2 regions of the Vogesella amnigena genome follow, and region 1 is predicted to be linked to the other one. Evidence: predicted binding sites of a transcription regulator. Region 1 holds the regulator's gene; the other holds the start of a gene.
The links. The regulator FNR, encoded in region 1, switches genes on or off when oxygen is low (the NO sensors DNR and NnrR bind a similar motif). The targets are predictions, from matches to a motif close to TTGATNNNNATCAA.
Positions count from the first base shown of each region.

Region 2: ACFOKJ_RS02825 (adenosylcobalamin-dependent ribonucleoside-diphosphate reductase) is a predicted target of FNR. The motif match lies at 1,476-1,489, and genes of this name have one in related genera.

Region 1 covers NZ_JBHRYH010000018.1:39,029-42,309, reverse strand. Annotated here, with positions in the region: gene ACFOKJ_RS08720 (RNA methyltransferase) at 1-183, shown strand, start outside; gene ACFOKJ_RS08715 (DUF1853 family protein) at 180-1,091, shown strand; gene ACFOKJ_RS08710 (NAD(P)H-dependent oxidoreductase) at 1,099-1,554, shown strand; gene fnr (fumarate/nitrate reduction transcriptional regulator Fnr) at 1,892-2,638, opposite strand; gene hemN (oxygen-independent coproporphyrinogen III oxidase) at 2,749-3,281, shown strand, end outside.
Region 2 covers NZ_JBHRYH010000005.1:211,343-214,623, forward strand. Annotated here, with positions in the region: gene ACFOKJ_RS02825 (adenosylcobalamin-dependent ribonucleoside-diphosphate reductase) at 1-1,411, opposite strand, end outside; gene ACFOKJ_RS02830 (DUF748 domain-containing protein) at 1,815-3,281, opposite strand, start outside.

The DNA.
Region 1 (3,281 bases):
ATAGGCTACTACCGTCGCCGCAACAGCGAACGCATGATCCGCCGCCTGCGCACCATGTTCCACCGCGCCGGCCTGCTGCGCGAGGAGATCGATATCCTGCGCGGCTTCTACAAGCAGGCACAGCGCCTGGCGGGCAAGGGGCAGGGCAGCACGCCCGATGTCGAGGACGACAGTACATCATGAGCTATCGCCACCGGCTGGCCGAACCCTATACGGCACTGCGCTGCCAGCCGGTGCGCGATCTGGCCTTTCTGCTTACCGCGCCACCACCGTGGCACAGCGGCGCCGAAATCGACTGCGCCCGCCTGCTGGGGCCGCAGGGTTGGCCGCAACTGCTTGCCCTGGACGCCGTGCCACAGCCGCTACTGGACTGGCTGGCGGTGCGGCCCACGCGGCGGCTGGGCGTGTACGCCGAGCAGCTGCTGGCGTTCTGGTTCATGCACGCGCCGCACATCGACTGCGTGGCGGCCAACCTGCCGCTGGCCGAGCACGGCCGCAGCGTCGGCGAATTCGACTTTCTGCTGCGTGTCGATGGCCAGCCGCTGCACCTGGAGGCTGCCAGCAAGTTCTACCTGCAGCTGGACGACGCCAGCGGCGAGCTGGTCGGCCCCAGCCTGCGCGATGCCTGGCCGTTGAAATACCGCAAGCTTGCCAGCCAGCTGGCGCTGAGTTGCCACCCGGCGGCACAGCTGCCGGACGGTTTTGCCGGCTGTCCGGCCTACAGCCGCCTCACCGGCTGGCTGTTCTATCCGCATGCGCCGCAGCCGCAATTCCCGTGTAATGCCGATGCCTGCCGTGGCTGGTGGCGGCGCTTGTCCGAGCCTTGGCCGCAGCATGGCGCCGACAGCCGCTGGCTGCTGCTGCCACGCTTGTGCTGGCTGGCGCCGGCGCGCGCCGCCGCCGATGCGGTGCTGATCCTGCCGCAACTGCAGGCCCAGCTGGCCGAGGCTGATGGTGCGCGACTGGTGGCCGAGTTGGCGCCAGGGGAGGGGGGCGACTGGCACGAGATTGCGCGTGGTTTCGTGGTGCGCGACGACTGGCCGCTGCCCGGCATGCTGGCCGAGCTGCAGCGCACGTTGGCCGCATCGTGAGCGCGGCATGAAGACCCTGCTGTTCGTCTACGCCAGCCAGAGCGGCCATACCCACGCACTGGTCACTGCTGCTGCAGCGGCGGCAGGTGGCGAGGAGAACGTGGTGGTTCGCGTGCTGCCGGCGCTGCAGGCCGGCATCGACGACCTGCTGGCCAGCCAGGCGCTGGTGCTGGCCACGCCGGAAAACTTCGGCTACATGGCCGGTGCGCTGAAGGATTTTCTCGACCGCACCTTCTACCCGGCGCAGGGAAAGGTGGAGGGGCTGCCGTACGCGGCGATCATCAGCGCCGGCAACGACGGCCAGGGCGCACTCACCGCGATTCGCCGCATCGCCAGCGGCTACCCGCTGCGCGAGGCCTTGCCACCGCTGCTGGTGAAGGGGGAGGTGACGCCGCAGTCGCTGGAGGAGGCGGCCGAGCTGGGCGCCACGCTGGCGGCGGCGCTGTCGATAGGGGTGCTGTAGGGCGGAAGCCCCAACGGGGCGTTCCGCCACTATGAGGCGCTTGCGGGGCGTTCCACCGTCATTTGCGGCCAACCTTGTGTTGGCGGATCGCCCCTGCGGGGCATCCGCCCTACACATCACACGCTTGCCCCACAAACAACAACGCCCCGCACGGGGCAGGGCGTTCGAACGGCAAGTTGGTAGCCCGGATAAGCGCAGCGCATCCGGGGAGCAGGTGCCAATGTTCCCGGATGCGCCTGTGGCTTATCCGGGCTACGTGTTTTCCACCCTGCATCCCCCCACAAACAACAACGCCCCGCACGGGGCAGGGCGTTCGAACGCTAAGGGCGGCTGGTGCTCAGCGCAGGCTGTTGGCCTGGGCGCAGCCGGCTACCAGTGCCTTCAGCTCTTCCGGCTGCAGTACCTGAATGTGCTTGTGATCCACTTTCAGCCAGCCCTGTTGCTGGAACTTGGACAGCGTGCGGCTGACGGTTTCCAGTTTCAGGCCCAGGAAGCTGCCGATTTCCTCGCGGCTCATGCGCAGGATGAAGTCGAAGGCGGCAAAGCCGCGTGCCGACAGACGCTGCGACAGGTTGAGCAGGAAGGCGGCCAGCCTCTCCTCGGCCTTCATATTGCCCAGCAGCAGCATTACCGACTGGTCGCGCACGATCTCGCGGCTCATCAGGCGGAAGAAGTGGTGCTGCAGGCTGGGGATGTCGCGGCCCAGGGTTTCCATGCGGTTGAACGGCAGCTCGCATACCTCGCTGTCTTCCAGCGCGATGGCGTCGCAGCCGTGCTGGCTGGCGGAAATGCCGTCCAGGCCCATCAGCTCGCCGGACATGTGGAAGCCGGTTACCTGCTCGCGGCCGTCCTGGCTGGAGACGCAGGTCTTGAAGAAACCGGTACGCACTGCATACAGTGAACGGAAGCCTTCGCCGGAGTGGAACAGGTACTCGCCACGCTTCAGACGGCGGCTCTGGCGGATCACCGCATCCAGCTGTGCCATCTCGTCGCGGTTGAGGCCAACCGGCAGGCAGAGTTCACGCAGACTGCAGTTGGAGCACGACACTTTCAGCGTGTGCAGGGAGGTAGTGAGCTCGGTCATGGTTTCCGGGTTTCGCAAGGCTAGAGGCTTGCTTGACACGCGTCAAAGCGCGCCAAGTGTCAATTAGCGCAAATTTACCAGCCCACCACCAGTTTTCCAAGCAAGACGATATGACACCCACCGCCCCGTTCCAGCCGACGCAATGCGTCTTCGATCGAGAACTTATCGAAAAACTTGAAGGTTCCGGCCCGCGCTACACTTCTTACCCGACGGCAGATCGCTTTCACGGCGGCTTCGGGGTGAAGGATTACGAGCACTGGCTGCAGCAGCACGCCATTGGCGCCAGCCATCGCCCGGTGTCGCTGTACGTGCATGTGCCGTTCTGTAACACCATCTGCTACTACTGCGGCTGCAACAAGATCATCACCAAAGACAAGAGCCGCGCCGACCAGTACCTGGATTACCTGGAAAAGGAAATCGCCCTGGTGGCGGCACGCCTGGGCTACCGCGAGAAGGTGATCCAGCTGCATTTTGGCGGCGGCACACCCACCTTCCTGTCCGACGAGCAACTCAGCCGGGTGATGGCGGCCATTAACAAGCATTTCGAATTGCTGCCGGATGGTGAGTTTTCCATCGAGATCGACCCGCGCAAGGTTGGCCGCGACACCGTGCTGCACCTGGGCCGGCTGGGTTTCAACCGCAT
Region 2 (3,281 bases), on a different contig from region 1:
CGATGCCGTTGGAAGCGTTGTCGGCAAACGCCAGCGAGATGGTGCCGGTAGGCGCAATGGACAGCAGGTGCGAGTTGCGGATGCCGTGCTTCTTGATGCGTGCCTTGATCTTGTCCGGCAGGCGGCTGGCGCAGTGCGGCGCTGCCAGGTATTTTTCGGCGTCGAACAGCGGGAAGGCGCCCTTCTCGATGGCCAGGTCCACCGAGGCGTCGTAGGCGGCGTCGCGCATGTGCTCGGAGATGCTTGCGGCCAACCTGCGGCCTTCTTCGCTGTCGTAGCGCACCTTGAGCATGATCAGCGCATCGCCCAGGCCGGTGAAGCCCAGGCCGACGCGGCGCTTGTTCTGCGCCTCGCGCAGCTGTTCCTGCAGCGGCCACACCGTGAGGTCCAGCACGTTATCCAGCATGCGAATCGAGGTGCGCACCACCTTCTCGAACGCCTTGTAGTCGAAGCTCGGCGCCTCACCGAACGGCTGGCGCACGAATTTGCACAGATTGATCGAGCCCAGGTCGCAGCAGCCATAGTCCGGCAGCGGCTGTTCGCCGCATGGGTTGGTGGACTCGATCACCTCGCAGTAGGACAGGTTGTTGTCGGCGTTGATCTTGCTCATGAACAGCACGCCTGGCTCGGCGTGGTCATAGGTGGAGTGCATGATCTGCTGCCATAGCTCGCGGGCGCGCACCTTGCGGTACACCCACAGCCCGTCGGCGCGCTGGTAGCTGCCGGGGAAGGCGTCGGACGCCGGCGCCACGGCGTGGGTAAGCTCCCAGTCGCCGTCGGCATCCACCGCCTGCATGAAGGCGTCGGACACGCCTACCGAGATATTGAAGTTGGCCAGGTCGCCCTGGTCCTTGGCGTGGATGAAGGCTTCGATGTCCGGGTGGCTAACGTCGAGTACGCCCATCTGCGCACCGCGGCGCGCGCCGGCGGATTCCACTGTCTCGCAACTGCGATCGAACACACGCATATACGATACCGGGCCGGAAGCGCGGCTGTTGGTGCCCTTCACCCGCGCGCCCTTGGGGCGGATGCGGCTGAAGTTGTAGCCCACGCCGCCACCGCGGCGCATGGTCTCGGCCGACTGCAGCAATGCTTCGTAAATACCGACCTTGCCGTTCTCGGACTCGGACACCGCATCGCCCACCGGCTGCACGAAGCAGTTGATCAGCGTGGCCTTGAGGTCGGTACCGGCAGCGGAGTTGATGCGACCACCGGGAATGAAGCCACCGTCCAGCGCCTCGTAGAACAGCGGGGCGAAACGTTGCGGGTCTTGTTCCAGCGCCGCCAGTGCTTGCGCCACGCGCTGGCGCACTTCGCTTACCGACTGTTCGCCGTTTTTGGCGTATTTTTCCAGCAATACTTCGCGTGAAATATCCTGTTCCGCAAACACGGCGCTATTGTCCCGGTTCATGCCACCTCCGCTATATGTGGTGTCAGAAAAATAGAAATATAACTAGATATAGCGGGCAATAACATTGATAGCCATCAAAGCTGTACCGCCGGACAGTCCGGTGCGGCAGCCTTGCAACAGCGCTAGCGCATCCGGGGATGCCGCCGTCTCGCCACTTCCCGGATGCGCCTTCGGCTTATCCGGGCTACGGGCGGCGTCTGACAGCCACGTGAACAACTGGACAGCTTGCGGCCAACCCGCTGCAGCGGCCTTGCAACACCACCACCGTAGCCCGGATAAGCGCAGCGCATCCGGGGATGCCACAGCCGCATCGCTACCGGATGCGTTGGTGGCTTATCCGGAGATACCACGCATTCATCGCCCCCGGATGCGCCTTCGGCTTATCCGGGCTACGGGTATGGCATTACTTCAGTTTCAGCAGCAGCGGTACCCCGTCCTTGTCGGCCTTCACCTTGTCCGGCTCCAGCACGCTGATGCGCGACTCCAGCTCCGGCCGGGCTTGCAGCAGCAGCTTGCGGGCCGCTTCGCCGCGCGCCTTGGCCAGTGCCGCCAGTGCCGCCTGATCCACTTTCTGTGCGGCCAACAGCTCCTGACGCATGGCCTGTGCGCGCTCGGCGGTGTCCTTCTCGCTGGCCACGCGCTTGAGCCAGGCAAAGCGGCCGATCTGCGCGGCGTAGACATCGCCCACCGCCTTGCGGATCGCCGGGTCGCCCATGTCCGGCAGTGGCAGCGGCTCGTCGGCCTGCAGCTGGTAGGCGGCGCGCTTGAGGATGTCGCTGTCCACGCGATAGCGCGCCAGCTCACGGCTGTCCTGCTCGGCGTCGTAACCGCCGCCGATGGCCAGCGCCAGCTTGGGCCGCTTCAGCATCAAATCGGCCAGCTTGCCCAGCTTCTCGCGCTCCGGCGGCGGTATGCGGTCGTCACCGGCATCGGCATAGATCTCGTCGAAACCTTCGCCACCGAACAGCGCGCGGAACGGCGCGGTCACCACTTTCACCAGAATGTTGCGGATCGCCTGCCACACCAGGTGGCCGTAGGAGAAGTCCGGCTGATCCAGGCTGCCGGCCACCGGCAGCGACAGGTCAATACGGCCATCGCTGTCTTCCAGCAGCGCCACGGCAAGGCGTAGCGGCAGGCGGGTGCCGTCATAATCCGCCACCTCGTTGCCCAGCTGGATGTGGTCGATCACCACCCGGTTGTCGCCGTTGAGCTGGCGATCCTTCAGCAGGTAGCGCAGCTCGGTGGTGAGCCGGCCATCGGTGATCTGCCAGCCGGCAAAGGTCATCGAGTAGGGGTTGAGGCTGCCCAGCGGGATGTTGCGGAAGTTCAGCGTCATGTCCAGGTCGCGCGTTACCTCGAACGGCGACAGCGCGCCACGGATGCGCACGTCGCCGAACTGGTCGACACGGCCATCCAGCGTTACCGTGCCACGCCGGCCCGGCTTGCTGGACAGCCCCAGCACGGTACCGGACAGCGAATGGATGCGGGTGCCGAAACTGGGCTGCAGGCCCAGATCGGCGAAATCCATGCGCGCATTGCGCACGCGGATGGCCCGCACATCCACCACCGGCACCGCGCTGGCGGCAGCCGGTTTGGCGGCCACCGGTTTGGCAGCAGCCGGCGCAGGCTTCATCAGATGGGCAAAATTGGGCACCCGTTTTTCGTCCAGGATAAAGCGCAGCTGCGGCGCCACCAGCCGCACGTCGGCAATCGCCACCCGCTCCGGCTGCGCCTTGATGCCGCTGATGGCCAGCTGCTGCCAGCCCAGCAGCGGCTCGCGCCGACCCGGCTCGAACAGCGCCAGCTTGTCCAGCTGTGCCTTGCCGTCCGCCTGCCAGCGGCCAGCGGCCAGGCGAAAACCGATATCGCC